Regions from separate parts of the Duganella zoogloeoides genome, predicted to be linked through region 2. Evidence: riboswitches for the same ligand, from Rfam matches in the RefSeq annotation. Region 2 holds a riboswitch; each other region holds the start of a gene.
What was found. A riboswitch is a leader RNA that binds a small molecule or an ion and turns the genes downstream of it on or off. The one in region 2 is predicted to bind cobalamin.
Positions count from the first base shown of each region.

Region 1: another riboswitch for cobalamin. It lies ahead of SR858_RS01825 (TonB-dependent receptor domain-containing protein); the one in region 2 lies ahead of SR858_RS16480 (TonB-dependent receptor).
Region 3: another riboswitch for cobalamin. It lies ahead of SR858_RS13255 (CbtB domain-containing protein); the one in region 2 lies ahead of SR858_RS16480 (TonB-dependent receptor).

Region 1 is NZ_CP140152.1:396,624-406,703, forward strand. Features, by position in the region: gene cobO (cob(I)yrinic acid a,c-diamide adenosyltransferase) at 1-234, opposite strand, end outside; gene SR858_RS01815 (ABC transporter ATP-binding protein) at 231-1,004, opposite strand; gene SR858_RS01820 (FecCD family ABC transporter permease) at 1,013-2,035, opposite strand; gene SR858_RS01825 (TonB-dependent receptor domain-containing protein) at 2,142-3,992, opposite strand; cobalamin riboswitch at 4,079-4,296, opposite strand; gene SR858_RS01830 (histidine phosphatase family protein) at 4,418-4,981, opposite strand; gene SR858_RS01835 (adenosylcobinamide-GDP ribazoletransferase) at 4,986-5,768, opposite strand; gene cobT (nicotinate-nucleotide--dimethylbenzimidazole phosphoribosyltransferase) at 5,772-6,806, opposite strand; rRNA gene SR858_RS01845 (16S ribosomal RNA) at 7,236-8,764, shown strand; tRNA gene SR858_RS01850 (tRNA-Ile) at 8,842-8,918, shown strand; tRNA gene SR858_RS01855 (tRNA-Ala) at 8,930-9,005, shown strand; rRNA gene SR858_RS01860 (23S ribosomal RNA) at 9,227-10,080, shown strand, end outside.
Region 2 is NZ_CP140152.1:3,752,664-3,762,743, reverse strand. Features, by position in the region: gene SR858_RS16480 (TonB-dependent receptor) at 26-2,125, opposite strand; cobalamin riboswitch at 2,285-2,528, opposite strand; gene SR858_RS16475 (alpha/beta hydrolase family protein) at 2,621-3,493, shown strand; gene SR858_RS16470 (MarR family winged helix-turn-helix transcriptional regulator) at 3,490-3,933, shown strand; gene SR858_RS16465 (LysR family transcriptional regulator) at 3,919-4,827, opposite strand; gene SR858_RS16460 (mandelate racemase/muconate lactonizing enzyme family protein) at 4,913-6,079, shown strand; gene SR858_RS16455 (hypothetical protein) at 6,137-6,541, shown strand; gene SR858_RS16450 (LysR family transcriptional regulator) at 6,495-7,529, opposite strand; gene SR858_RS16445 (nuclear transport factor 2 family protein) at 7,622-8,071, opposite strand; gene SR858_RS16440 (TonB-dependent siderophore receptor) at 8,153-10,080, opposite strand, start outside.
Region 3 is NZ_CP140152.1:2,990,288-3,000,367, forward strand. Features, by position in the region: gene SR858_RS13235 (putative cobaltochelatase) at 1-1,197, opposite strand, end outside; gene SR858_RS13240 (cobaltochelatase subunit CobN) at 1,208-5,392, opposite strand; gene SR858_RS13245 ((2Fe-2S) ferredoxin domain-containing protein) at 5,389-5,721, opposite strand; gene SR858_RS13250 (CbtA family protein) at 5,737-6,531, opposite strand; gene SR858_RS13255 (CbtB domain-containing protein) at 6,522-6,731, opposite strand; cobalamin riboswitch at 6,863-7,069, opposite strand; gene SR858_RS13260 (GNAT family N-acetyltransferase) at 7,123-7,644, opposite strand; gene SR858_RS13265 (sensor domain-containing diguanylate cyclase) at 7,813-9,372, shown strand; gene SR858_RS13270 (ribonuclease T2 family protein) at 9,369-10,080, opposite strand, start outside.

The DNA.
Region 1 (10,080 bases), 3.0 Mb from region 2:
GATGAACTGCACCACGCCGACCTTCATGTTGTGGCCCAGCGCGCGCGCCACCATGCCGAACGCGCTCGAGCTCTTGCCCTTGCCGTTGCCGGTGTTGACGATGATGATGCCGATCTGCTTGTTGGCGGACGCAATCTGGGCATCGATGATGGCTTTCTTGCGCTCCATGCGCACGCGATGGCGCTCGTTCAGGGCGGCGTCGCCGGTATCAAGAGTGTTGGTCTGTTCGGTCATGGTGTCTCCTCGGAAGGGATGAAGATGCTGCGGTGGCCGTGGCGGATGATTTCTATCGGGTGGCCCAGGTAGTCGCCCAGGATATCGGCGCGCATCACGTCCTCCCTGTCGCCGGCCAGCCAGCGGCCATCGCCGCGCAGCAGCAGCGCGTGGGTGGAGACGCTGTGCGCCAGGGTCAGGTCGTGGCCGATCATGACGACGGTCTTGCCCTGCTCGCGGCACAGGCGCGCCAGCTGCGTCATCACGCTCACCTGGTGCGCCAGGTCGAGCGCATTGGCCGGTTCGTCGAGCAGCAGCAGCGGCGTGTCCTGCGCCAGCATGGCGGCAATCGCCACCCGCTGGCGCTCGCCGCCCGATAGGGTACGCACGTCGCGGCGGGCCAGGTCGGCCACTTCCATCGACGCCAGGGAGGCCAGTGCGATGGCGTGATCGTCGCTGCCTTCCCAGTAGCGGTGGTCGTGGTACGGGTGGCGCGCCGAGAGCACGGTTTCGATCACGGTGTAGGCAAAAGCGTCGCTGCGGCTTTGCGCCAGAAAGGCGCGCTGGCGCGCCAGTTCGGCCAGCGGCCAGTCGTTTAACGCGCGCTCGCGGATCGATACGGTCCCGGCGTCGGGTGGGCGCAAACCGGCCAGGGTGCGCAGCAGGGTGCTTTTGCCGGCGCCGTTGCGGCCGATCACGCTCCAGCATTCGCCAGCGCGCACCTGCCAGTCGAGGTTGGCGATCAGCTGGCGCTGGCCGATGTTCAGGGATAGTCGATGGGTGCTGATCATCATGGGAATCACTTGCGCAGCCGGTGCAACTGGTAGAGGAACACTGGCGCGCCCACCAGCGCAGTGATCACGCCAACGGGCAGCTGTTCCGGCGCGATGATGGTGCGCGCCAGCGTATCGGCCAGCATCAGGTAGGTACCGCCGGCCAGCGTGGCTGCAGGAATCAGCAGGCGGTGGTCGGGACCGACCGCGAAGCGGCATGCGTGCGGTACGATCAGCCCCACGAAGCCGATGCTGCCGGCGGTAGTGACCGCGCTGGCGGTGAGCAGGCCCGAAACGAAAAACAGACCCTTGCGCAGCGCGCCCACGCGGATGCCCAGCGTGGCGGCGGCTTCCGCGTGCAGCGCCATCACGTTCATGGCGCGCGCATTTTTGACTGCGAACAGCAGCGCGGCCACCAGCACCACGCACGGCATCCAGCGCAGCGGCGCGCCGGCCATGTCGCCGATCATCCAGAACACCATGCTGCGCAGGCGGCTGTCGGGTGCGATCGACAGCATCAATGTCACCAGCGCCATGCAGGCCGAGGACAAAATCACGCCGGTGAGCAGCAGCAGGGCGGTGCCGCCATCGGCTGCGGACCCGCCGCGCAAATCGCGCCGTGCCAGCAGGTACAGCAGCATGGAGACGGCCACCGCGCCGCCGAAGGCCGCCGCATCGACCATCCACGCCGCGCACATGAACATCAATGCCGCCAGCGCGCCGACCGAAGCGCCGGCAGAAATACCCAGCACATAAGGATCGGCCAGCGGGTTGCGCAGCAAGGCCTGCATCATCACGCCCGCCAGCGACAACGCCGCGCCGGTAATGAAAGCGGTGAGCGCACGATGCACGCGCAGGTCGAGCAGGGTGGCGGCCAGCGTCGACTTCTCGCCATGGAGCAGATTGGCTATCGCCGCCGGCATATCGGCAAGCGGCACCTCAACCGACCCGGTCATCCCCGAAAACACCAGTCCCGCCAGCGCGAACAGCGCCAGGCCGCCCAACACCACGGCGGCGCGCTGCTGCAACTTGCGAGAAAAATCAGCCATTTACTCTTTCCTAAAATTCGGGGTCAGTGCCGACATTTAGACACAGGCTCTGCAATGATAAAGCAGAGGTCGTGTCCGAATGTCGGCACTGACCCCGAAGTGGGGATTACTTGTAGCCGTAGCGGATGCCGGCAAAGACTTTGGCGCCCGGGGTATTGTAGTAGCGGGCCAGGTCGTATTGTTTGTCGCCGATGTTATTCCAGCGTACCAGAGCGGACCAGTCACGGGTGAAGGCATACATGGCGTACAGGTTTACCAGGCCGTAGCCGCCCAGGCGGACGGTGTTGGCGGCGTTTTCGAAGCGGGCGCTCGACAGCTCCACTTCCACGCCCGCTTTCAGGGCGCCGGTGCCGTAATCGGCGGTGATGTTGGCGTGGCGCTTGGCGCGGCGGATCAGGCGTTTGCCGGTGGTGTCGTCCTGCGGCTCTCGCAGGTCGGCGTTGGCGCCCAGGTTGACGCCCATCACGCGCGTCGCGGCCGACAGGGTGATGCCTTCCAGCGTGGCGCGGTTGACGTTGTAGGCGCAGCCGCTGGTGTAGCCGCCACCGAACGGGCACGGATTGGTGTTAACCAGCATGTCGGTCAGCCGATTGCGGTAGTAGCCGGCGCTCATCGCGTTGACACCGTCGTCGTAGCGCAGGCCCACTTCGGCGTTGCGGCCTTTTTCCGGCCGGTTGGCGGCGTTGCCATAGTTCGGGAAGTACAACTCGTTGTAGGTCGGCGCGCGGAAGCTGCTGCCATAGCTGGCGGTGACGCGCAGCGCCCGGGTGAACTGGTAGCCATAGCCGATGGCGCCGGTGTTCTTGTTACCGTAAACCGAATTGTCGCGCCGTGCGCTGGCGCTGAGCAGGTGCGCGCCACGGCGGGCGTTGTACGACGCCGCGAACGAATTGGTGTTGCGGTCGCGGTTCATGGCGGCCGCGCCGTTGGTGTCCACTTCTTCCTTGCGGTGCTCGTACAGCAGTTGCAGCGTGTCGCCGCCGATCGTCACGTCGTTTTGCCAGGTGATGAAGCTTTGTTCGGTATCGATACGGGTGTAGCCGGCAGCGGTGGCGTTAATGTAGTTGGCGCCCTTGTCGCGGGTTTCGGAATACTGCAGCAGGCTGCGCCACGATGGCAGCAGCTGCGCCCTGGCGAATACGCTGGCGGTGTCGATGGTGTTCTCGCTACGCGTGTCGTAGCTGGACAAGCCCGAATCGTATTGCGCATCGAGGCGGCTATGCAGGAACAGCGCGCCTGCTTCCACGCCCTTGGCCAGTTGCAAGCCGAATTGGCCGGAGACGTTTTCCTTGTCGTAGCCGTCGTCGTCCGGATTGTACGAGGACAGGCCGGGACGGGTGGTGGAGAAGCCATCCGACTTTTCCTTGCCGGCGCTGATGGCGTAGCTGAAGCTGTGCTCACCGCCGGTGCTGCCGGACACCGTGGCATCGGCTTCGCGCGTGTTATCGCTGCCGTAGCCGGCGAAACCGGTGACGGCCGGCGTGCCCTGGCCCTTTTTGGTAAAGATCTGGATCACGCCGCCGATGGCGTCCGCGCCGTACAGGGAACTCAAGGGGCCATAGACGATTTCGATGCGGTCGATGGCGGTGAGCGGAATCGCGCTCCAGTTGGCGGCGCCCGTCGTCGATGATCCGATGCGCACGCCATCGACCAGCACGATGCTCTGGTTGCTGTTGGCGCCGCGTATATAGACGTTCGACGAGCTGCCTGCGCCGCCGTTGCGCGTGACCTCGATGCCGCGCTGGCGCTTGAGCAGATCGATGATGGAGCCCGCGCCCGTCCGGGCGATCTGTTCGGCGTCGATGATGGTGCTGTCGCTGATGACGTCGGCCAGCGCTTGCGGCGTGCGGGTGGCCGTAACCAGTACCGTGGATGCAGGTTCTGCGTGAGCGTGGCAGGTGGCCAGGACGAAAGCGAAGGCGGGCAAGGGCAGCGCCGGGGTAAAGCGAAGGATCATGATTGCTGTTTCTGTAAAGGGCAACCGGCCAGCATCCCGCAGGCCAGATTGAACAGAAGCGCATGGCGGCGCGTGCGCCGGCTCGTGTGCTTCCACCAGGTTTGGCCGGTATCCGGGCTGACAAGCGGCCAATCCACCTTCCCATGCAGCGCACAGTGGTTGTCAGGACTGGGTTGTCGCCATAGGCGACGCTTGTTGACCGTTGCGGGGGCAGCACACGCAGGCCCGGTCGAGGGGGCTTCGTGTTTCCCGTTTAACTGCGCATCCGGACGGACGCGCGGGCACCAAAACCCGGGCATTATACGGCTTTGTGCCGTGTAGTCCCTCGCGCGCCCGATAAAGCCCTTGGCGCAAGGCGTGGCGACCAGGATAGGGGGGATGGTCGGCAAGAGTGGCTCCCCAGCCATCGAGCCATGACCGCGCGCTTACCTGGCAGAGCGGTGCGGCAGGATCAGCGCTTCGCCATATGGCAGACGGTGCGGCGCGCCGGCCGCTTGCAGCGCCATTGCCAGCGGCGCCAGGCCGGCGTGACAGGCGGCCAGCAACCGCATGGTGCCGGCGTGGCAGACCACGATCGCTGCGCCGTCTGTGCTGTCATCGAGATGGCGCGGCAGGTCGGCATAGAAGGCGGCAACGCGTTCAGCCATCTGCAGCACGCTCTCGCCATTGCCGGGGCGGTAGTTGGCCAGGTCGGCGGTCCATGCATCGACGCCTGCGCGGGGAATGCTGTCCCACGGCTGCATCTCCCAGTCGCCAAAATCCATTTCCATCAGCCGCGCATCGAACACGGGGGCAGGCGTCAGGCGCATCGCCAGCGCCGCGCAGCGTTGCAGAGGACTGGAAAACAGCGGCAGTCCGGCCGGCACCTGGGGCAGCAATGCGGCGACGGCCTGCTCCAGGTGTCCGGGCGCCACTGCCAGGTCGGTGCGGCCGTAGCACATGCCCGGCGCGACGTCTGGCTGCGGGTGGCGGATCAGGACCAGCCGCATGGTGCTAAAAGAACTGGCCGCTGGTATGCAGGCCGGCCAGCACGCACAGGTAGAACATCACTTCCGTCACCTGCTGCACGGCGCCCAGGCAGTCGCCCGTGTAGCCGCCGATGCGGCGCACGAATTTGCGGGCCAGCCAGATGGTGGCCACCAGCGCGCAAGCCACGCCGGACAGCAGCATGGTCCACGACAGCCAGTTCAGCCAGATCAGCAGCAGTGCCGGCGCCAGCGCGGTTACGGCGGCAATGGCAAATTCCGGCGTCGCCATTTTCTGCGCCAGCGGCTTGGCCTTGCCCTCGGCGCGCGCGTAGTCGAGGCGCCAGATCAGCGCCGTGGCCATCAGGCGCGACATCGGGTGCGCGAACAGCAGAGCGGCAATTGCGCCATACGGCGGCAGCATGGTCAGGGTCGCGCACTTGAGCAGCAGCAGGCAGAAGATACCGATCGCGCCGTAGGCGCCGATGCGCGAATCCTTCATGATCTCGAGCACGCGTTCACCGGTCATGCCGCCACCGAAACCGTCGCAGGTATCGGCAAAGCCGTCTTCATGAAACGCGCCGGTGACATAGATGCCGGCTGCCGTGGATAAAATGGCGGCAATCGCCGGCGGGAAAAGCTTAAAGGCGATCGTGTAGACGACACCTGTGATCAGGGCCACCACCACGCCGACGAGCGGAAAGTAGCGCGAAGCCTGGTTCAGCCACGCCGGATCGAATCCCACCCAGCGCGGGATCGGCAGCCGGGTAAAGAACTGCAAGGCGGTGAAGAACAGGCGGAGCTGGTGCATGGGTTAATCCGCCTTGGCGCTGACTTGCGCCGATTCGAACGTGGCCATGCGATTGAGGAAATTGACGGCTGCATGCAGCAGCGGCAGCGCCAGCGCGCAGCCGGTGCCTTCGCCCAGGCGCAGGCCCAGCGACAACAGCGGCTTGGCATCGAGCGCCGCCAGCATTTGGCGGTGGCCTTGTTCGTCGGAGCAGTGGGCGAACACGCAGTAGTCGAGGATGGCCGGTTGCAGCCGTGCGGCCACCAGCAGCGCACTGGTGACGATGAAGCCGTCGATCAGCAGCACCTTGCGCAGTGCTGCCGCCTTGAGCATGGCGCCAGCCATCATGGCGATTTCCAGGCCGCCGAACGTGGCCAGCACGTCGAGCGGCTCATTGACCGAGGCATGGCGGGCCACTGCCGCCTCGATCACGCGCTGCTTGTGCAGTACTCCTGTGGGCGACAGGCCGGTGCCGGCGCCCACGCATTGAGCAACCGGGATGCCGGTGAGTTTGTGCATCAGGGCCGCCGCTGCCGTGGTATTACCGATACCCATTTCACCGAAGCCGACCACATTGCCTTCCAGTTCAGCGGCCAGCGCCATGCCGGCGGCCAGCGCGGCGTGGCAGGTGGCGCGGCTCATGGCCGGCTCCTGGGCAAAATTGTGGGTGCCATTGGCCAGCTTGCGGTCGACCAAACCGTCACGCGGACCGAAGGCGTGGTTGACGCCGGCGTCGATCACTTGCAACGGGCAGTTGTTTTGTTCGGCGAACACATTGATGGCCGCGCCGCCGGCCAGGAAGTTCTCCACCATTTGCCACGTCACGTCCTGCGGATAGGCGGAAATGCCCTCCGTCACCACGCCATGGTCCGCTGCGAACACCAGGATGGCGGGTGAGCGCACGGCGATGTCGCGCGTGTTCTGGATCAGTCCCAGCTGTTTCGCCAGCGATTCCAGCACGCCCAGGCTTCCCAACGGCTTGGTCTTGTTATTAATGGCCTGATCGAGCAGGTCCGACAGGGCATCATCGGCGGTAGGGGAAATAGCAGGAATGAACATATTCTTGTTTATATAAGGAAGAGAGGACCGTTGCTACGATATCACAGAGAATAACGGCCACCCCCTTGCCAGCCCGGATACTCTGCGATATAGTTCTGTCCCTCGCAGAACACTGTGTCAAACACAGAGTGAAACGAGAAAAAAGAAAGTTGACGAGATAAAAGAAACACTTCATAATCTCGCTTCTTCGCTGACAGACAAAACGCTTTGTTGGCAAGCAGTACCGAATAAGTTCTTTAAAAATTAACAGTCGATAAGTGTGGACGTTTGATGACAGTGCACACGCTGCTTGCAGCGTGATACTTAAATTATCAAATGTTCACAAGAAGTAATGAAATAGGCGCTATGAAAATAGTGGCCTGTCAGTATTTTGAGTGAGCGACCCCTTAGCAATAAGGGTGACACGAAAGTGTCAAATAAACAGAGATTAAACTGAAGAGTTTGATCCTGGCTCAGATTGAACGCTGGCGGCATGCCTTACACATGCAAGTCGAACGGCAGCGCGGGGCAACCTGGCGGCGAGTGGCGAACGGGTGAGTAATATATCGGAACGTACCCTGGAGTGGGGGATAACGTAGCGAAAGTTACGCTAATACCGCATACGATCTAAGGATGAAAGTGGGGGATCGCAAGACCTCATGCTCCTGGAGCGGCCGATATCTGATTAGCTAGTTGGTAGGGTAAAAGCCTACCAAGGCATCGATCAGTAGCTGGTCTGAGAGGACGACCAGCCACACTGGAACTGAGACACGGTCCAGACTCCTACGGGAGGCAGCAGTGGGGAATTTTGGACAATGGGCGCAAGCCTGATCCAGCAATGCCGCGTGAGTGAAGAAGGCCTTCGGGTTGTAAAGCTCTTTTGTCAGGGAAGAAACGGGTTTTTCTAATACAGAGATCTAATGACGGTACCTGAAGAATAAGCACCGGCTAACTACGTGCCAGCAGCCGCGGTAATACGTAGGGTGCAAGCGTTAATCGGAATTACTGGGCGTAAAGCGTGCGCAGGCGGTTTTGTAAGACTGTCGTGAAATCCCCGGGCTCAACCTGGGAATGGCGATGGTGACTGCAAGGCTAGAGTTTGGCAGAGGGGGGTAGAATTCCACGTGTAGCAGTGAAATGCGTAGATATGTGGAGGAACACCGATGGCGAAGGCAGCCCCCTGGGTCAAAACTGACGCTCATGCACGAAAGCGTGGGGAGCAAACAGGATTAGATACCCTGGTAGTCCACGCCCTAAACGATGTCTACTAGTTGTCGGGTTTTAATTAACTTGGTAACGCAGCTAACGCGTGAAGTAGACCGCCTGGGGAGTACGGTCGCAAGATTAAAACTCAAAGGAATTGACGGGGACCCGCACAAGCGGTGGATGATGTGGATTAATTCGATGCAACGCGAAAAACCTTACCTACCCTTGACATGGCAGAAATCCTCGAGAGATTGAGGAGTGCTCGAAAGAGAATCTGCACACAGGTGCTGCATGGCTGTCGTCAGCTCGTGTCGTGAGATGTTGGGTTAAGTCCCGCAACGAGCGCAACCCTTGTCATTAGTTGCTACGAAAGAGCACTCTAATGAGACTGCCGGTGACAAACCGGAGGAAGGTGGGGATGACGTCAAGTCCTCATGGCCCTTATGGGTAGGGCTTCACACGTCATACAATGGTACATACAGAGGGCCGCCAACCCGCGAGGGGGAGCTAATCCCAGAAAGTGTATCGTAGTCCGGATTGTAGTCTGCAACTCGACTGCATGAAGTTGGAATCGCTAGTAATCGCGGATCAGCATGTCGCGGTGAATACGTTCCCGGGTCTTGTACACACCGCCCGTCACACCATGGGAGCGGGTTTTACCAGAAGTAGGTAGCTTAACCGCAAGGAGGGCGCTTACCACGGTAGGATTCGTGACTGGGGTGAAGTCGTAACAAGGTAGCCGTATCGGAAGGTGCGGCTGGATCACCTCCTTTCTAGAGTAGCACTGGTCAGTAATGACTCCTCATCAAGCGTTCACACTTATCGACTGTCAATTAGAAGAACAGCATTTGGGGCTGTAGCTCAGCTGGTTAGAGCACCGTGTTGATAACGCGGGGGTCGTTGGTTCGAGTCCAACCAGCCCTACCAGTCTTACCCATGGGGGATTAGCTCAGCTGGGAGAGCACCTGCTTTGCAAGCAGGGGGTCGTCGGTTCGATCCCGTCATCCTCCACCAAGAGTTCAAACGTAAATCAAAGCGATTTAGGTTTGGTCTTTTAGAGACCAAGTGCTGTATGTTCTTTAACAATCTGGAAGAAGTAAGTAGATTTTTATGTGTCGTGTTACGCTAAAACGTAATGCGATGGGTAATGATTGTATGTATCAACAAACGCAACAACGTAGTACTTCTTATTCCTATAAACGCTCCTTGTTTAGTCGCAGGGGCTAACGTTATAGGGACAAGTGAATAAGTGCACATGGTGGATGCCTTGGCGATTACAGGCGATGAAGGACGTAGTAGCTTGCGATAAGCTGCGGGGAGCTAGCAAACAAGCTTTGATCCGCAGATTTCCGAATGGGGAAACCCACCCTTTACAGGGTATTGCATACTGAATACATAGGTATGCAAGGCGAACGCGGCGAACTGAAACATCTAAGTAGCTGCAGGAAAATAAATCAACCGAGATTCCCAAAGTAGTGGCGAGCGAAATGGGAAGAGCCTGTACGTGATAGTCGATTGAATAGTGGAATGCTCTGGAAATGGCAGCCATAGCGGGTGATAGCCCCGTACACGAAATTCAAACGGTGGTACTAAGCGTACGACAAGTAGGGCGGGACACGAGAAATCCTGTCTGAATATGGGGGGACCATCCTCCAAGGCTAAATACTCGTAATCGACCGATAGTGAACCAGTACCGTGAGGGAAAGGCGAAAAGAACCCCGGGAGGGGAGTGAAATAGATCCTGAAACCGTGTGCATACAAACAGTAGGAGCGGACTTGTTCCGTGACTGCGTACCTTTTGTATAATGGGTCAGCGACTTACATTCAGTGGCAAGGTTAACCATATAGGGAAGCCGTAGAGAAATCGAGTCCGAACAGGGCGATAGTCGCTGGGTGTAGACCCGAAACCAAGTGATCTACTCATGGCCAGGATGAAGGTGCGGTAACACGCACTGGAGGTCCGAACCCACTAATGTTGAAAAATTAGGGGATGAGCTGTGGGTAGGGGTGAAAGGCTAAACAAACTTGGAAATAGCTGGTTCTCTCCGAAAACTATTTAGGTAGTGCCTCAAGTATCACCATCGGGGGT
Region 2 (10,080 bases):
GTTGGGGCTTTTTTATGGCTGGTTGCTAAAACCGCCATGCCAGTCCTGCCCGCAGCGTGCGCATCTCGCCCGGATGGGTATGAATATCTGCGACCGGCGCCGCCTCGCCCGGCAGTTGCGATTCGTAGTAGTAATCGATGTCGCTCACGCGCCGGTTCAGCAGGTTGAGTACCTCCACCGTCAGCTTCAGGTTGGCCGCCAGCTGGTAGCCGAGCTTCATGTTAACCAGCGTGGACGACGGCGAACGCACCGAGTCGTCCTCCACCAGCGCGCGCGGGCCGAAGTAGCGCAGCCGCATGCCGCCCGACCATGGACCCGCTTCGCCCGATACGCCGACGGATGCGGTGCGGCTGATCGAGCCGGGGATGAAGTCGCCGGCCGGATCGTGATCGCGGAAGCGCGCGTGCGACCAGGCCAGGTTGGCGTCGATGATCCAGTCCTTGGCCGGCGAGTAGAAATTGGTCAGCTCCACGCCGTGGCGGCGGCTGGGACGGCCCGCTTCGGTGGTACCGGCGTCGCCGATGAAGATCAGTTCCGAATCGAGGTCGAGCTGCCACGCGGCGAGGGTGGTTTGCAGGCCTGGTACCAGGCCCACCAGGCGCAGGCCCGCTTCCTTGCCGGTGGCCTTGACCAGCGGCGTGGCGCGTTCGATGGCGGCGCCGTCGGCGTCCACCGCCAGGCCGGTCCTGGGATCGACGGTGCCGGTGATGCCGCGCGCGTCGTTGCTGTGGAAGCCACGGCCCCAGTTCAGGTACACCTCGGCGTGTTTGCCCGGTGTGAAAATGGCGGTGAATTTCGGGCTGTTGATGCTGGCGTCGACCTTGCCCGAGTTGGCAGCGTTATCGCTGTCCACGTCAAAGCTGTAGCGGTCGGCGCGCACGCCGGCCACGGTGCGCAGCCATGGCGCCCACGTGGTGCTGTTGGACGCGTACAGCGCGCCGCTGCGCTCTTTTACTTCATCCTCGCGCACGGTGGACAGGCGGCGCTTTTGCTCGCTCAGGTACAGGCCCACCGGAGACAGGCGGTCCTGGCGCAGCTGCACGCCGATGGCGGTCTCCGACGCGAAAGGTCCCAGCTTGTGCTGCCAGGTGCGCTCGGCGTTCAGGCCCAGGATTTGCCGGCTCTCGGCCTGTTGGTACTGGTCGCCGTGTTCGGGGTCGTCCAGCACATATGTGAAATTGCTGTACAGGTCCAGGCGCGACTTGATGAAGTAGGCGCCGACATGGCCATGGCCGTCGGCGTACTGGCGGGTCCAGTCGCCCGACAGGCTGTAACGCGAGGTCTCGCCGCCGTCGCTGGGGTCGAGCGCGCCGTAGCGGCCGATCAGGCCGGCGTCCAGCGCACGCTGCGGCACCTGGTCGGTGGAGTTCCACGACGAGTGCATGCCCATGGCGGTCACGCGCACATCGTCGTCGCCGCGCGACCAGCTATATGACAGCACGCCGTTGGTGCGCTGGTAATCTTCGGGCGTATCCCACGGGCCGTCCTGGCCGGCGCGCTCGAGCGCGTAGAGCAGGGCGCCGCCGGCCAGCGGCGTGGAGTTGGCCACCAGTGCGCGGTGAAAACGGTGCTGGCCCGCTTCCACGCTCAGCAAGCCTTGATCGAGCTGTTTAACGTAGTCGAAAGCGGCGGCGCCGGCGGCGGAAAAATCGCCTTCCTCGGCATAATAAGTGCCCTTTTTGTACTGGATGGTGCTGATCAGTTCCGGGATCACGAAGTTCAGGTCCGAGTAGCCCTGGCCGTGGGCGTTGGTGGGCAGGTTGACCGGCATGCCCATCACAGTGGTGCGGAAGTCGGTGCCGTGATCGAGATTGAAGCCGCGCGCAAAATACTGGTTGGCCTTGCCGTCGCCGGCATGCTGGGTGACGATCAGGCCCGGCACCGCTTCGAGCAGTTCGCCGGTGCGCAGCAGCGGGCGATTTTCCAGCTGCTTGGCGGTGACCGTGCCCTGGTTGGCGGAATCGGCCACGCCGAGCGGGATCAGGCTGGCCGAGACTTCAATTTGCTGCACTGGCTGGACGGGCTGGTTGTCGTCGGCGATGGCATGGGCTAGCGCGGGCAGGGCGGCCAACAGCATAGCCGGCAGCAGCCGCAGTGGGTGGGGGATGCGTGGTGTGGTTTTCATTGGCTAGCGGGTGGTGACCGGATTGCGGTCTTTTCTTCGACCCATCCTCAGTGGGCCGAATAAAAAGAAGCAATGCAGCCAGGGCGGGCGATGCGAGCGCCCGGCGCGTTTTACCGCGCCGGCATGGCATGCTCCGCCAATACGACAGGTCCCGGCCGCTTGCTTCCATCCGTCCTGGCCGGTATCCGGGCTAACAGGACAAATCACCCCGCCTTCCCATGCCGAGGGTAACCTCGCTGCACAGTGGACTATTGAGCTGACCTGCCGGCGCATCGTGACAACGCGCTGGCGCCTGTTTTACCGTTGCGGGGACAGCACACGTTTACCGCCGGCCTCCCGACGCGTGTTTCCCGTTTAACTGCGGCCGATGACGACCGCGAGCACCAAAACTGCGCCATGATACCGGGTGCCGGTGCTCATGGCAATTTCAGCAAGTCGGTCAAACCATGCTATAAAGTCGTTAACACGTTAACACGTTAACGAAAATGGAATTTCATGGAATCCGTCATCATCGTCCTGCCCAACCGGCAAACCATCGCCGCCAGCGTGTGGACCAGCACCGCGCCTGTCGCCGTGGTGCTGATTCACCCCGGCACCGGCATCGCCCAGCGCTATTACGAGCCGTTCGCGCGCCACCTGGCCGCAGCCGGCTTTCACGTGGTGACCTACGACTATCGCGGCATCGGCCGTTCGCGCCCGGCCAGTCTGCGGGGCATGGACATCACCATGGCCGACTGGCTCGAGGATGACGTGGGCGCCGTCACGCGCTGGGCCGCCGCGCGGTTTGCTGAACTGCCGCTGCTGGCTGTGGGCCACAGCCTGGGCGGCCACGCGCTGGCCCTGAACAGCACGACAAACCTGCTGCACGGCGCGGTGCTGGTGGCCTCCCACGCGGGCGTGACGGCCACCGTGACCGGGCTGGCCGAGCGGTTGCGCATCGGGCTCGTGATGCGGGTGCTTACGCCTCTGCTCACCACCATTTACGGTTATATGCCCGCGCGCAAACTGGGACTGGGCGAGGATCTGCCCGCCGGCGTGATGCGCCAATGGAGCCGCTGGACTGCGCTGCCCCGCTATTTTTTCGACGACCCGGCAATGGATGCGCAGGCGCGCATGGCGCGCGTGCGCACTCCGCTGCTGGTGCTGGGCTTTGCGGACGATCCGTGGGCCAATCCGCATGCCATCGGCATGCTGGTGGCGCCGCTGGTCAATGCCAGCGTGGCGCGGCGCCAGATCGCGCCACGCGATGCCGGCCTGGCCGCCATCGGTCACATGGGGTTTTTCCGCCAGCGCGTCGGCGCGCTGCTGTGGCCACGGGTCGTGGACTGGCTGCGCGACAAGGCGACCGCGCCGAAGGAAGCGTCATGAGCGCGCAGCGCGCCAGGCCGCGCCTGGTGTTCCTGCTCAACCGCGCGCAGCGCGCCTTGCAGCGTTGGGTCGAGACACGGCCGCAGGCGTGGGACGGTGCCAGTTCGGCGCAGGCGGGCTTGCTGTTCTTCCTGGCCTCGCGCAACCAGGCCACGGTGGGCGAGATTGCGACCGCGCTGGCCGTGGCGCCGGCGGCAGTGACCAACCTGTCCAAGCGCATGGAAGCGGCTTTGCTGGTGGAGCGCGTGAGCGATGCGCGCGATGGCCGGCTCACGCGCCTGCAACTGACTGCCGCCGGCGCGCAAGCCAGCGTGCAGGCCGGCGCCGTGCTCAAGGAACTCAATGTGCGGCTGGCGGACGGCTTCTCCGCAGCCGAACTGGACACCGTGGCCCGCTGGCTGGCTCACGTTGCGCAGCTCGAGGCATCAGGCGAAGTTTGATGCCTGCTCGAATTCGCCGGCGATGAAGTCGATGAATGCGCGCACCTTGGCCGGCTGGTTCTGGCGGCTGAGGTAATACAGGTACAGGTCGGCGTCGGGCAGGGTGTAGTCGCGCATTACCTGCCGCAGGCGCCCGCTGGCCAGGTACCTGGCGGCATCCCACTCGGAGCGCTGAACGATGCCGTGGCCGGCCAGCGCCCACAGCATGACGATGTCGCCGTCGTTGCTGGAGACGGCGCCGCGCACCTTCACCAGTTCTTCCACCTTGCCCTTTTGCAGGCGCCAGGTGCCGTACACGTCGTCGTTCTGGCGATGCAGGATGCAGCGGTGGCGGTGCAGTTCGGCCGGCGTGTGCGGCTCGCCCGCTTTTTTGATGTAGCCGGGCGACGCGCATAGAAAGCGCCGGTTGGCCATCAGCTTGCGGGCGGTGAGGCGCGTGTCGGGCAGCTCGCCGAAGCGGATCGCCAGGTCGTACGCTTCTTCCACCAGGCTGATGGGACGGTCGGTCAGGTGCAGCTCCACTTCCACTTCCGGGTAGGCATGGGCAAAGCGCGAGACGATGGGCGCGATGCGCGTGCGGCCGAAGCCCGGCGTGGCGTTTACCCGCAGCAGACCCTTGGGCGCGGCGCGCCCGCTGGCGACCGACTCCTCCATCTCGCGGATCTGGTGCAGGATGTGCGAGGCCTGCGCCAGGTACGACTCACCCTCGTTGGTCAGGCTGATGCGGCGGGTGGTGCGGTTGACCAGGCGCACCCCGAGGCGCTGCTCCATCAGGCTCAAACGCTTGGTGACGGCAGGGGGCGTCACGCCCAGCTCGCGGGCGGTGGCGCTCATGCTGCCCAGCTTGGCCAGCAGCACGAAAAAGGTCAGGTCGGGGGCGGTGTCGGTTTTCATTTAAAGTGAATAAAGGTTTCAATTCAGGTGAATTTTACCAGTGTAAGTCAAGAGTAGACTGATCGCACTTTGACAGGAGAACCGCATGAAAATCGTAGAAATCCGCGAAAAAACCGTTCCGATCAGCTCCCCGATCCGCAACGCCTACATCGACTTCAGCAAGATGACCCTGAGCCTGGTGGCCGTGGTGACCGACGTCATCCGCGACGGCAAGCCGGTGATCGGCTACGGTTTCAATTCCAACGGCCGCTACGGCCAGGGCACCCTGATGCGCGAACGCTTCATTCCGCGCATCCTGGAAGCCGACCCGGCCAGCCTGGTGGACGATGCCGGCACCAATCTCGATCCCCATAAAATCTGGAACTGCATGTTCACCAACGAAAAGCCGGGCGGCCACGGCGAGCGCTCGGTGGCGATCGGCACCATCGACATGGCGGTGTGGGATGCGGTGGCCAAGATCGAAGGCAAGCCGCTGTTCCAGCTGCTGGCCGACCGCTACGGCAACGGCCAGGCTGACCGCAAGATTTTCGTGTATGCGGCCGGCGGCTATTACTACCCGGGCCAGGATCACGGCAAGCTCAAGGACGAGATGCGCAGCTACATTGACCGCGGCTACACGGTGGTGAAAAAGAAAATCGGCGGCGCCGATCTCGACGAAGACCTGCGCCGCATCGACTCGGTGCTGAGCGTGCTGCAGGACGGCCAGAAACTGGCGGTGGACGCCAACGGCCGCTTCGACCTCGACACGGCGGTGAAGTACGCCAAGGCGCTGTCGCAGTACGACCTGTTCTGGTACGAAGAGCCAGGCGATCCGCTCGACTTCGAACTGCAGGCCACGCTGCGCAATTACTACAAGAACCCGATGGCCACCGGCGAAGACCTGTTTTCGATGCAGGATGCGCGCAACCTGATCCGCTATGGCGGCATGCGCGCCGACCGCGACTGGCTGCAATTCGACTGCGCGCTCAGTTACGGCCTGGTCGAGTACCTGCGCACGCTCGACATGCTGCGCGAACACGGCTGGTCGCCCAAGCGCTGCATCCCGCACGGCGGCCACCAGATGTCGCTCAACATCGCGGCCGGCCTGGGGCTGGGCGGCAACGAGTCGTATCCCGACCTGTTCCAGCCCTATGGCGGCTTCCCCGACGGCGTGACCGTCGATAACGGCCACATCGTGCTGCCGGAATTGCCCGGCATCGGTTTCGAGGGCAAGGCCGACCTGTATCGCGAAATGGTCAAATTGGCGGTATGACCGATGGCTACACTGGACGGAAGGCGCCGCCCGGCGTCCTCTACCCGTGGAGGAATCATGGCTACCGAATTCGATCCGTTCTGGCTGTTCAAGCTGCCGCTGTCGGGCGACGTTATGCAGCGCATCAGTTTGCCGTGGTTTTCTCCCACCTTCAATTTCGCCGGCGATGCCGGGATCGAGAAGCGGGTGGTGTCGGAGGTGGCCAGTTATGGCAAGCAGATAGGCTGGCTCAACGAGCTGGTCATCAAGCTGGCGGAACAGCAGGCGGTCGATGCCGATGTACTCAAGAAGGTGAAAAAGGCGGTAGAGGACATCAACGAAATCAAGAAGACCCAAGCAAACACCGTGCTGCACACGGCGGTCGATGCTCTCAAGCAGCTCGAAGCCAGCGAACCCCAGTTGTACAAGGAGCTGATCAAACGGTGCGCCGATGACGCCGCCAGCTCCGGTGCTTCACATTAACCCAGCTGGCCTGTTCCGCCAGCTTGCTGGCCATGGCCTTGCTGCTGGTGCTGGCCTTTATCGGTCGCAAGCGTCCCGCTAGGGCTGGTAGCGCACCGCGTCGAGGAACAGGGTAAACGCGGCCGACGGGTGGCGCCGGCTCGGGTAATACAGGCGGTAGCCGGGGCAGGCGGTAGCCGGGGCAGGCGGGGCACCAGTCGTCCAGCACCCGCACCAGCCGGCCGGCGTCGATGTGCGGCTGCACCTGGTCTTCGGGAATGTAAGCCAGGCCCAGGCCGTCGAGCGCGGACTGGATGCGCAGCGCCAGGTTGTTGAACACCAGTTGCCCGTCCACCTTGACCTTGACCTCGCGGCCATCCTTGGCGAATTCCCAGGTATAGATCGCGCCGTGGGTGGGCAGGCGCATATTGATGCAGTTGTGCTCGGTCAGGTCGCTCGGCACCTGCGGCGCCGGGCGCCGCGCGAAATAACCGGGCGACCCCACCACGGCCCAGCGCAGGTCGGCGCTGATGCGTACGGCGATCATGTCCTTGTCCACCTGGTCGCCCATGCGCACGCCGGCGTCGTAGCGTTCGGCGACGATGTCGGTCAGGCGGTTTTCCGAGTGGATTTCCAGGCGGATGTCGGGGTAGTCGGGCAGCAGCTTGTTCAGCGCCGGCTGCAAAATGGTCAGCGCCGAGTGCTCGCCTGCACTGACGCGGATGGTGCCGGCCGGCTTCAGGCGGCGTTCGCCCAGCAACGCCAGTTGCGCCTCGATTTCCTCGAAATGCGGGGCGATGTTGGCCATGATCTGCAGCCCGGCCTCGGTGGGCGAGACGCTGCGCGTGGTGCGCACCAGCAGCGGCAGGGCAAGGCGCTGCTCCAGCGCCCGCACGGTCTGGCTCAGCGCCGATTGCGACACACCGAGCCTGGCCGCCGCCTTGGTAAAACTGCCTTCGCGCGCGACCGCGATGAAGGCGAGGATGTCATTGAGATTGTTTTGTGCCATGGCGTCAGACTTTACCACCGATGGCGGCGCGGTATTAGGTCTCCTAATAAATGCTTGAGCAAAAACCGGCAAAGAAATCCCCGCCTCGCTGACTAGAACATCGGGTTGCCGCTGGCAGTGCGCTCCGGCACGGCCTGGTTCACATCCCAGTGTTCGACGACTTTGCCGTTTTCCAGTTTGAAAATATCGACGATGGCGTTGCCACGCGTGCCAGGCTCACGTACGGCGTGGACGTGCAGGATGACGAAGTCGCCATCGACAAAACTTTTGACGATGGTGCTGTGCGAGTCCGGGTACTTGTCGCGCAAGAAGGCGATGAACTGGCGGAAGCCTTCGGGACCATCGGCGGCGTTCGGATTGTGCTGAACGTAGCGCGGCCCCACGTATTGCAAGGCGGCGTCGGCATCCTTGCGATTGAGGCCGGCCTCGTAAAACTTCAGTACCACCTCGCGGTTGGCCTGGGCCGCATCAACCTGGTGCGGGGTGGCGCAACCGCTGGTGACGGCGGCGGCAAGCAAAACCGGGATGAGCAAACGGCGCATGACGACGGTCTCCGTATCGATGAAAACCTGATTCTAGCGGCCGTCCCCCATGCCTGCCAGCCTGCTGAAGACAGAGTTCGATCAGAACTGGTACTTCAAACTCGCCGCCACATTGCGCGGATCGCCGAAGTAGCCGCCGTAGAACGTCGTATCGAGCGAGCTCAGGTAGGTTTTGTCGAACAGGTTGTTGACGTTGACCGTCAGCGCCACGCGCGGGTTGAACTGGTAGCGCGCCATCAGGTTGGCGATGGTGTAGCCTTGCTGGCGCGCCGTGACAGCCTTGCCCAGCTGCCACGGCGTGGCCGTGAAGTGCATGCTGCTCTGGCGGTTGGCGCCGCCGCCGATGGTCAGGCCCTGCCAGGCGCCGCCCAGGCGGTACGTGGTCCACAGCTTGAACAGGTTCACCGGCGCGGCCGTGGCGATGCGCACACCCTTGCTGTCCTCGGTGGTGCTGTGGCTGAAGCTGGTGCTGAGGTTCCAGCCCGGCGCCAGTTGGCCTGTCACTTCGAGGTCGATGCCGCGCGTTCTGGCGCCGGCCACGGCCAGGTAGGCCGGCTGGTTCAGGCTGCCGGGGACGACCTGGCCCGGGTCGCGCTCGGCCAGGTTGTCCTGGCGTGTTTCGAACAGGGCCACGGCCGCATCCACGCGCCGGTTCAGCCACGCGCTTTTCCAGCCGGCTTCGTAGCTTTTGCCTTCGCGCGGGTCCAGTCCCACGCCGTTGCGATCGCGCACGCTTTGCGGCTTGAAGATGCTGGTAAAGCTGGCGTACAGGGTGTGGTCCGGTGTCACCGTGTACACCACGCCCGCATACGGCGTGACCTCGCCGGAGGCCCGGTACTCGGTCAGTTGGTCGGTGTAGCCCGGCTGCAGGTAGTCGAAGGTGTAATGGTAGCGGTAGCTGCTGGTGCGCGCGCCCACAATCACGGCCAGGTCGTCGGTCGGTTTCAGGCGCGTGGCCAGGTAGGCGCCGTTCTGGCGGATCTTGGTGTCGTTGTTGAGCAGCACCGGTGCCGGCGACGGTTCGGCCGTGTAGCCGTTCCACGTATAGAAGTTGACCGGGCGGCCTTCGACATCGGTGACATCGGGCGAACTGCGGTCGTCGAATTTGGCGTAGTTGAAGCCCGCCACCACCTCGTGCTTGCGGCCGAACAGTTCGAACGGGCCCTGCACCTGCACGTCCACGCCATCCTGCTTTTGCCAGCCGATGCCGACGCCGCCGAACAGCATCATGTTCTCGCCGGTTGCGCGGTCGGGGAAACCCCAACTGGCCGAGGCCTGCTTGCTGGTGCGCTTGCTGTACATGTGGTTGAGCGCCAGCTTGACACTCCAGTCGGACGGCAACTTGTGTTCGAGCGTGGCAAACGCGTTCAAGGTATTTTGCTTGCGGCTGCTCCAGCGCGAAGCGGGGTTGACCGAGCGCGGAAAATCGGTCTGGCCGCCGTCGCTGTAGAACAGCGGGAAACTGGCGAACGACACGCCGCGCGGATCGGACCGGGTGTAGTCGATGCCGGCCGACACCAGGGTGCCCGGCGCCAGGTCCGCCTCCACGATCCCGTACAGCACCTGCTTCTTTTGCGAGTAGTAATCGATGAAACTGTCGCTCTGCTGGTGCGCCGCCACCACGCGCCCGCGCACGGTGCCGGTGGTATTGAGCGGGCCCGATACATCCACTTCGGCGCGCCGCATGTCCCACGTACCCAGCGCCGCGCCGGCGCTCCCCTGCAAGGTGGCGGTGGGGCGCTTGCGCACCAGGTTGATGGTGCCCGACGGTTCGCCCGCGCCCGTCATCAGGCCGGCGGCGCCGCGCAGCACCTCGATATGGTCGTACAGCGCCATGTCACCGGTGCTTTGCGGGGTGGCGGTGGTGGTGATCACCAGCGTGGTGGGCACACCGTCGAACTGGTAGCTGTCGATGCCGTAACCGCGCGAGAAAATCGAAAAGCGCTCGCTGTCGATGTGCTGGATATTGATGCCCGGCGTCTGTTCCAGCACGCTGGCCATGGTGTTCA
Region 3 (10,080 bases), 760 kb from region 2:
CCGGGCTACACTGCGGCGGCCGGCCGCACCAGGAACCGACTGCGTCTCGACCGAAATGCGCGCGGTCGGCCCGACGGCCGCGGCGGCAAATACCTGTTCATCCTGCTCGCCCCCGGACTGCTCGTTCGCCTGCGGCTGCTGGTCACTGCCGTCAGCATTCGACGCGCCATCCTGCGGTGGAGGCGACTCGTCCTGCGCCTGCTGCATCAGGTCATCGAGCTTGTCCTGGTCCAGGCCCGGTTGCTCGAACGGTTTGCGGCGGCGCCGGTGCGGCAGCACCAGTTCGGCCGCGCCGCGTATGTCCTGTGGCGTGACCTGCGTGCGGGCGTCCAGCGCGGCAATCGCGCGTGCGGTCTTGTACATGACGATGTCCGCGCGCAGGCTGGCCACTTCCAGTTCACAGCACAGGTGGCTGATCAGATCGAGCAGCGCGTCGTCGAGCTGCACTTGCGGCAGCAGCTCCTGCGCCCTGGCCAGTTTGGCCTGCAAGGCATCCTGCTGCACGCGCCAGGATTCGACATAGGCGGCAGGACCGGCCTCGAAGCCGATACGGCGGCGTACCACTTCGGCGCGCACCGCCTTTTCGCGCGGGGCGGTGACTTCCACCATCAGGCCGAAGCGATCGAGCAGTTGCGGACGCAGGTCGCCCTCTTCCAGGTTCATGGTGCCCACCAGCGTAAAGCGCGCCGGGTGGCTGACCGACAGGCCCTCGCGCTGCACGCGGTTCACGCCCATGGCGGCCACGTCCAGCAGCACGTCCACCAGGTGGTCGGCCAGCAGGTTGACTTCATCGATGTACAGCAGGCCGCGATGGGCGGCGGCCAGCAAGCCAGGCTGGAATGCTTTCTGGCCGCCGTTCAGCGCGCGCGACAGATCGAGGCTGCCCAGCACGCGGTCTTCGGTGGCGCCGAGCGGCAGCGTGACGAACGGCACCGGCGACAGACTGGTCACGCGGTCGGTTTGGCTGCAGGTTGCGCAGTGCTCGCACGGCGCGTCCACCGTGCAGTTGAAGGCGCAGCCACGGACCAGTTCAATCGGCGGCAGCACTTCGGCCAGCGCGCGCGCGGCCGTGCTCTTGGCCGTGCCCTTGTCGCCGCGTATGAGCACGCCGCCGATGCCGGGATCGACCGCGCACAGCATCAAGGCCCTGCGCAGCTGCTCTTGCCCCACGATGGCGCTGAAAGGGAAATTCGTCATCTATCAGCCTTTATCCGTTACGCGGAGTTTCGCCGCGCTCTTCCAGCAGCGCTTCGCTGCGCAGGTACAGCTCGCGCAGCCGTTCCAGCGTTTCCGGCTTCGGCTCGGCCCACATGCCGCGCGTAGCCGCTTCCAGCAGGCGCTCGGCAATGGCGTTCTGCGCCCACGGGTTGGCCTCTTGCAGGAACTGCTGCATGGTGGAGTCGAAGCCGTACGACTGCGCCACGTCCTCGTACATCCAGTCGTCCATGACCTGCGCCGTGGCGTCGTAGCCGAACAGGTAATCGACGGTGGCGGTCAATTCCAGGCCGCCCTTGTAGCCGTGGCGCTGGATGCTGGCCAGCCACTTGGGATTGATCACGCGCGAGCGGAACACGCGCATGGTCTCTTCCTTGAGGTCGCGCACCTGGGCGCGCGACGGATCGTGGCTGTCGCCAAAATAATGGCGCGGCTGCTGGCCGCTCAGCGCGCGAATGGTGGCGATCATCCCGCCATGGAATTGCAGGTAGTCGTCGCTGTCGAAAATATCGTGTTCGCGGTTGTCCTGGTTGTGCAGCGCGATCTGCACGCCGTTCAGGCGGGTGCGGAAGGCATCGCACTGGTCCGAGCCCTGGGTGCCACGCGCATACGCATAGCCGCCCCAGTTGACATACGCCTCGGCAAAATCGCCATCGGCTTCCCAGTTGCGGTGCTGGATCAGCGGCAGCACGCCAGCGCCGTACGCGCCCGGCTTGGCGCCGAAGATACGGTAGGCAGCGCGCGTTTCCGCCTCACCCTGCGCCACGCCGTCGGTCATCAGGCCGGCCAGTTCGGCCAGGTAGTGCTTGCGCACGAAGTTGTGCGTGAGCGGTTCGTCAAGCTGGATCACCTGGTTGACGGCGTCGTCCACAAGGTCGATCAGCTGCGGGAAGGCGTCGCGGAAAAAGCCGCTGATGCGGGTGGTGACGTCGATGCGCGGGCGTTTCAGTTCGTCGAGCGGAATCACTTCCACCCCGCTTACCTGGCGGCTTTCGGCACGCCACACCGGGCGCACGCCCAACAGCGCCAGGATCTGCGCGACATCGTCGCCGTGGGTGCGCATGGCGCTGGTGCCCCAGATGCTGATTGCCACGCTTTCCGGGTATTTACCGGTCTCGCGCTGGTAACGCTCCAGCACTTCGCGCGCCAGCTGCTGCCCCACGCGCCAGGCCGATTGCGACGGCACGCTGCGCGGATCAACCGAATAGAAATTGCGGCCGGTGGGCAGGATGTGCGCCATGCCGCGCGTGGGCGAACCACTGGGGCCGGCCGGCACGTAGCCGCCTGACAGGCCGTGCAGCAGGTTGTCGATTTCGTCGGTGGCGCGGGTCAGATTCGGCACCAGGTCGGTGCAGGCGAATGCCAGGATCTTGCGCAAGCCATCGAAACGCGCAGTGCCGGACGACTTCACCGGCGCCGGCGCCGCAGGTTTGACAGCGGCCACTTTGGCACGCGGCTTACCCATCTGCGACAGCACATTGGCGGTGGCTTTCAATGCAGGCTGCAAAAGCGGTGCAGCCGGCGTGGCGGTATTGAGTCCGGCAAACACCGCAGCGAGCACGCCGTCGATGCGCGCGGCGTCGTAATCGGCCTCGCCCAGCGCCGTGAACAGGCGCGCGCACAGCAGGTCCACCGCTTCCAGCGCATTGGCGCGCGAGACCACGGCGCGGCCCGAGATGCGGGCCAGCGCCGGATCGACGTTCAGGCGCCGGCCCTGCTGGTCGAGCAGCATGTCCATGTTCAGGCCGAACAAACCGGCGATTTCCGCTTGCAGCCCCGGGATATCGAGGTTGGGCAGGCGCGTAAGCGAGACCAGCATGTCGGGCATTTGCGCGTCGTCCGGGCGGCGGCCCAGGATATGCAACCCGTCGCGGATCTGCGCCGAACCGAGTTCGCACAGGTAGCCGTCGAGATCCTCGATCAGGTGGGCGACGTCGGAGCCGCCCATGGCCGACAGCGCGGCCGGCAGTTCGCCGTCGCGTGCGTGATCATGGTCATGATCGTGGCCGTGGCCATGATGATGGTCGTGACCGTGATCGTGATGATGCCCATGATCGTGCCCGTGTTTGTGCCCATGATCGTGGTCGTGATGTCCGTGCGCGTGCCCGTGGCCGTGACCATCCCCATGATCGTGGTCGTGGTCGTGGTCATGATGCAGCAACCGCATCTGCAAATCCGCATCGAGGTTGGTCTGCTTGACCAGTTCCCAGATCTGCTGCTGCAACAACGGCAGCTTGGCGGGATCGAGCACTTCGACCTGGTAGTACTCGTCCACCAGTTGCGTCAGCTGCGCCAGCGCGCCGTAGGTATCGGCCGTGGTCATCGGCGGCGTCAGGTGATCGACCACCACCGCGTGCCCGCGGCGCTTCGCTTGTGAGCCTTCGCCCGGATCGTTGATGATGAACGGATAGAACAGCGGCAAGTCGCCCAGCAGCGCGTCGGGGAAGCACTCTTCCGACAATCCGACGCCCTTCCCCGGCAGCCACTCCATGGTGCCGTGCTTGCCCACGTGGACGATGGCGTCCGCCTGCCACACGTCGCGCAGCCAGCGGTACAGGGCATAGTAATGGTGGGTGGGCGGCAGGTCGGGCTGGTGGTAGATCGCGTCCGGGTCCATGCCGTAGCCGCGCGGCGGTTGCAGCGCGACGAAAGCGTTACCGAGCTCGATGCCGGCCAGCGCCACGTGGCCTTCGTGCACATAGGCCTCGCCGGGAGCGGCGCCCCACTGCCTGGTCATCTTGTCCTGCATGGTCTGCGGCATCTCGTCGAACCACTGCTGGTACTGGGCTGCAGGCACCCGGCCGATGGCGCCGCGCATCTGTTCTGCGGTCAGGTAGATATTGTCGTACGAGCAGCGCGCCACCAGGTCGTGGATCAGCGCGGTGCCGCTTTCCGGCAGGTCGCCGATCACGTAACCGGCCTGCTTCATCGATTCGAGGATGCGCATCAGCGAAGCTGGCGCATCGAGCCCCACGGCGTTGCCGATCTGCGACGCCTTGCTGCTGGAATTGGTAAACATGAAGGCCACGCGCTTCTCCGCGTTGGGCACGCGCTTGAGGCGTGCCGCGCGCCAGGCGATGCCGGCGATGCGCGCCACGCGGTCGGGCAGCGGATCATATTCGACCGCGTCGCCCGGCATGCCGGCGCTGCGCGCCTTGAACGACAGCGGCACCGTGATGATGCGGCCGTCGAACTCCGGCAGTACCACGTTCATTGCCGCGTCGAGCGGGTTGAGGCCTCGCGCGGACTGCTCCCACTGCGGCAGGGTCATGCCGCTGGTGATCGCTTGCAGCACCGGCACATCGAGTTGCTCCAGCACGCCCACCGACCAGCCGGCCGGCGTTGGGCCACCCGGCGTGATCTCGCCCATGGCGAACGACGTGGTGTTGATCAGGACATCGACGTGGGCGCGGGTCACAGCGCCTTCAACGCTGCCGAAGTAGCGCAAGGCGTCGGGCAGCTTGCCGTTACCGTCGCTGGCGCCGGCCCGCAGCGACGCGGTAAACACCGGCAGCACATTCATGCCGCGCGCTTCGAGGGCGTTCAGCAGCGCGTCGATGAAACGCGTGTTACCGCTCATCCAGTGGGCGCGGTAGAACACGATGCCCACGCTGGGGCGCTGCGGATCGGCCAGCGCCTGCCACGCGGCCAGGTCGGCGCCAGGCGCCAGGTCCGGGTGATAAATGCCATGATCGGGCAACGCGAGCGCCGGCTCGAAACCGAAGCCGGTCAGCAGCAAATGGTCGGAGAGGAAACGCAGCAGGTGCGCCAGGTTGGCGCTGCCGCCGGCCCGGAAGTACTGCAAAGTCATATCCAGCACGTCGGAACGGACGGTAGATACGGCGGCCAGTTCGGGATCGGGCTCGCCGGTACCGCTGACGACGATCAGGTGCCGGCCGTGGCGCCGCGCATGCTCGACCAGGTCCGAAAAGCCGGGTACGCCGCCCAGGCGGCCCAGCACCCGCACCACGATCACGCGCGCTGCGCGCAGTTCGCCGTCGAGCAGTTGTGCCAGCGTGGATTCTTCACCGAGCGCCTGCAGGTTCACACCCATCACGGGGCCGAAGCCTTCGGGCATTTGAGCCTGTGCCTGGTGCAGCACGGTCAGGTCGTTGGAGGCGTGAGTGAGCAGCGCGAGATCAGACTCACTGCGGCGCAAATTTAAAGATTCGGTCATTTCGGTCCAGGTTCGCAGGTGTCGCCCACGCCCAGGCGGTGGAAGACCAGGTCGGATACTTCGCGTCCGCCCAGCAGATGTTCGTGGACGATGCGCTCGGCGTTGGCTTCATTCACGCGCTGGTACCACACGCCTTCCGGATACACGACCACCACCGGCCCCTCGAAGCGGCACGCCACCATGCAATGGGTGCGGGTACGCTTGACGGCCAGCTCGGGATAGTCGTCGATCACCTTGCCCATGTGTTCGAACACGGCCTGTGCGCGGCCTTCTTTCGGCTCGCAGCGCGGACCGACGCACATGAAGATGTGGCGGTGGTGGGTTCTCATGGAATCGGCACGCTATCAGGCGAATTTTTTGTAGAAATAGCCGGTCAACCCGCCGAGGGCCAGCCAGAACACGGCATTGGCCAGCGCGGTGGCGATGATGAATGAGCCAACCAGTTCGGCCGGCGCGGCCATCGAGTGCACCGGCGGCTGTGGCGCGCCCACCAGGTGCGGCACGAACAGCAGCGCCACGGCGCCCACCTTGAACCACACGTTGCGGCTCCAGACCAGCACGCCGAGCGCGACGGCGGTGGAGAACGCGGTGCAGATCCACCAGGCCTGGCGTGCCGACACCGGCGCGGCCAAGGTGCCCGGCAATTCGGGCGGCAGGCCAAGCGACGGCGCGATGAAGAACACGGCGTAAGCGGCCGCGCCCCACAGCATGCCGCTGCGCCACGTCACCGCACCGCCGCGCAGGCAGATCATGGCAGCCAGCAGCAGCGCGTAGCCGACACCCATGCTGACATCGGCCAGCGCCGTGTAGGCGGTGCGCTCGAAACCGTCTTCCGGCTCCCAGCCGCCATGGCTATGGACTTCTTCCGTCGCACCATGACCATCGTGGCCATGCGCGTGCGGCGCCACATCGGCGGCATGGGCATGTTCGGCGGGGGCAGGAGCAGATTCAGATGCAGGAGCGGCCTCCTGCGCCTTTTCAAAGACCTCGGCCTGCTGAATGATGGGAATCACTTGCAGGTGCTGCACACCGGTCAGCAGCAAGCCGGCGACGATGCCGGCGGCGGCAGCCGTGCGCACGATGCCGTTGAAAATGCCGGCCGGCGCCCTGGCGCCATTGCTGGCGCGGCTTAGTGGCACGGGAAGCCCGCCGAGTGGCGGCTGTCGTGGGCGGCATTGTGCAGCGCTTCCATCGACGCGAAACCGGCGCCGAACAGCAGCACGGCGCCAAGTCCGGCGGCGCACAGCGCGGGGATCATTTTTTCGCGCAGGGTGACGAGGCCGTTTTCAGCTTCGTTCGAAACTTCGGCTTGACCGGAGACGACTGGGGTGACGGGCATGATCTTCCTTCCAGGGTGCGTGGATACGTGGAAGTACGCGGAGGAAGAATAGCGGGGAAGCGGCCGGGGATGCATCGGAACGGATGAACAGGGCGGCGCAGCACTCACCCGTATCGCCCTCCGCAATACAAACGTGTTGACGGCTACTGGCTGGTTTCCGGGCTGACGAGTGGATTGCTCCTGGCAGTGCGCCTTCCCATGCTTGCGCACAGTGGCTGTTGCACTTCCTTGGCCTCGACTACCGTTGCGGGGGCAGCGCCGGCATGGCCCTGGTCGGGCGCACCGGCTTCCCATTTAAATATGCGGAACCGGATTTAACCCGATGTCCGCGCATACCAGAAGCTTGACTACCGGCGAAGTATAGGGGCGGCACAGGGGAATTGCAAGGCGTTCAGCCGTCCACCGGTGCGGCGGGCGTGGGCAAAATCAGCTGGTAAAACGCCAGGTCCAGCCAGCGCCCGAACTTGAAGGCCGCATGGCGCACGGTGCCGGCGTGGACGAAACCGAGTTGCTCGTGCAGGGCGATGCTGGCGCGGTTGTCGGCGTCGATGCCGCCAACGATGGTATGCAGGTTGGCCTGCCCTGCTGCCGCGATCACCTGCTCCAGCAGCGCGCGGCCCAGGCCCTTGCCGCGCTGGTCGCCGCGCACATACACCGAATGCTCGACCGCGTACTTGTTGGCCGGGTAGCCACGGAAGGCGCCATAGCTGGCAAAACCGAGCAGCGTGCCGCTCGCGTCTTCATAACCGATCACCGGGTAGCCGCCCGCGCGCTTGGCCGCGAACCATTTGTTCATGGTGTCCAGCGTGCGCGGATGGTATTCGTACAGCGCCGTCGAATTGGCGATGGCGTCGTTGAAGATATCGAGGATAGCTTGCGCGTGGCGTTCTTCGGTACAGCTGACGAGGTGCATGGTTGCTCCGTAAAAGATAGCCGACATGATAGTCGAAAATCCCGCAGATACAACGCTACCGGCCCGATCGGCTACGTAGCTTCACTTATTTTCTTGCTATTGAGACACAAATTTTACCTGCTGCTGTAACATCGCAGGCAGCCCTTTATCATCAGAACCAGAAGAACCATGCGCGCACCCTCGATCCGATCCCGCCTGCTGTACCTCGTGGTGGCGTGCATCGTGCCGGCATCGCTGATGGCGATCCTGCTGATCGCTTACGATTACACGCAGGCGCGCGCCGCCTTCATCACCGGCGCCATGGCCACCGCGCGCGCCAATGCGACCGACGTGGACAAGGAGTTCGCCACCGTGGAGGCGGCGCTGCGCGCATTGGCCACCTCGCCCGACCTGGCGCGCAACGACCTGGCCGCATTCTACGCGCAGGCGCGCGGCCTGGCGGCCGCCCAGAACATGCTCAACATCGTGCTGGAAAATGCCGGCGGCCAGCAACTGCTCAACACCTTTGTGCCATACGGCGCCGCACTGCCGCCGTCCAAGGTGGGGCCGGCGCTGCGCCACATCCAGCAGCACGAGGCGACGGCGATATCGAACCTGTTCGTGGCCGCCGTCTCGCAGCGCCACGTGGCGTCGATCGGCATACCGGTGCGGTACCCGGCGGACCGGCCGGACACCGTGGGAGCGCTCAGCGCCTCCGTCACGGTGGAGCGCTTCAACGCCCTGCTGGCCCAGCAAAGCTATCCGCAGCACTGGATCACCAGCATTCTCGATCGCGAAGGCATCGTGGTCGCACGCAGCCAGGACATGCAGCGCTTTGTCGGCCACCAGGCGCTGCCCGAAGTGATGAAGCGCATGCACGAAGGTTTCGAAGGCGCGATCGAAACCAGCACTCTCGATGGCAAACCGATCCTGGCCGTGATGACACGCGCGGGCGCTTCCGGCTGGACGGTAGGCATCGGCATTCCGCTCGAAGTGCTGAACGCGGAACTCAATCGCAAGCTATGGCTGCTGGTACTGGTGACCGTCGTCATGCTGGTGGCAAGCCTGCTCACTGCCTGGCGCATCGGCAACCGCATCACGCAGTCGATCGGCGCGCTGGTGGCGCCGGCCATGGCGCTGGGGCGCGGCGAACCGGTGGTCGCAGCCAGATACGGTCTGCGCGAGGCCAACGAGGTGGGCAACGCGCTGGTCGATGCGGCGCGCATGCACGCGCTGGCGCGCCACCAGGCCACGCACGATCCGCTCACCGGCCTGGCCAACCGCGCCATGTTTTCCGAGTTCCTGGAGCGGCAGGTGGAATTGTGCGCGCGCTCGGGCGCGCCCTTGTCCCTGCTCTACCTGGACCTCGACCGCTTCAAGCATATCAACGACACCTACGGTCACGGCGCCGGCGACGTGCTGCTCACCGGCGCCGCTGCGCGCCTGGGCGCGGAACTGCGCAAGTCGGACCTGGCGGCGCGCCTGGGCGGCGACGAATTCGCCGTGGTACTAGTGGGCAGCGACGCTGCCGATACCGCGCTCGTGGTGGCAAAACTGGAAACCAGCCTGGGCCTGCCGCACCGCATCGAAGGACACGACCTGGTGGCCGGTGCCAGCATCGGCGTGGCGATGCTGCAGGCGCCGGGTAATACGCCGCGCAAGCCGGTCACCGCCGCGGAACTGGTGGCCGACGCCGACGACGCCATGTACCGGCGCAAGGCCGCACGCAAGCTCGCCGTGCAGAGTTAATTTGGTCCGGCCGCTTCGATGTAGATCTCGTCGGCACAGCCCTGCACCCGCGCCGGCGCCGGCTGGGCGTTGCCCACCATGGCCGCCAGGTCGCGGTCGGTGCCGAATTCCAGCGGCAGCGACACCCGGATCTCCTGCAGGTACTTGCGCTGGCTGCACACCAGCGTCAGACTGGCGGCTACCTTCTCGCCATGGCGCGCTTTCACGCGTGCGAAAAAGTCGTCCACCCGGATGCTCTTGCCGGTGCTGCCCAGGATGATTTTGCCCACTTCCGAATCGTTGACCACCCGCACCGCCGATACGGCCTTGATGAAGTAGTCGTCCGGGCCCAGTTCCTGGCACTTGCCATGCTTGTTCCATTCATACGCCCCGAAGGTGCGCTCGTAATAGAAGTTGGGCATCCACGGCGCCACCTTGGCAATGGTGTCCTTGGACAGCGAGAATGGCGGGCCTTCGCAGCTGCCATAGCGCGTGCCGCACTCCTTCTTGTTGGGCCACAGGCCGTGCAGGCTCAGCGTCTTCGCTTCCAGCTTGCCGCCGTTCATGGCGTCGCATTCGGGCTTGGTGCCCTTGAACGGGAAGTGTTCGCAAAAGCCCGGCTGCCAGGTCACGGCCAGCACGTAGCTGTCCTGGCGGTTCGCGATGCTGCACGACCCGCCGTCTGCCGCCGGATCGCTGCCGCGCGGCTGCCGGGTGGAGCGCGCCTCC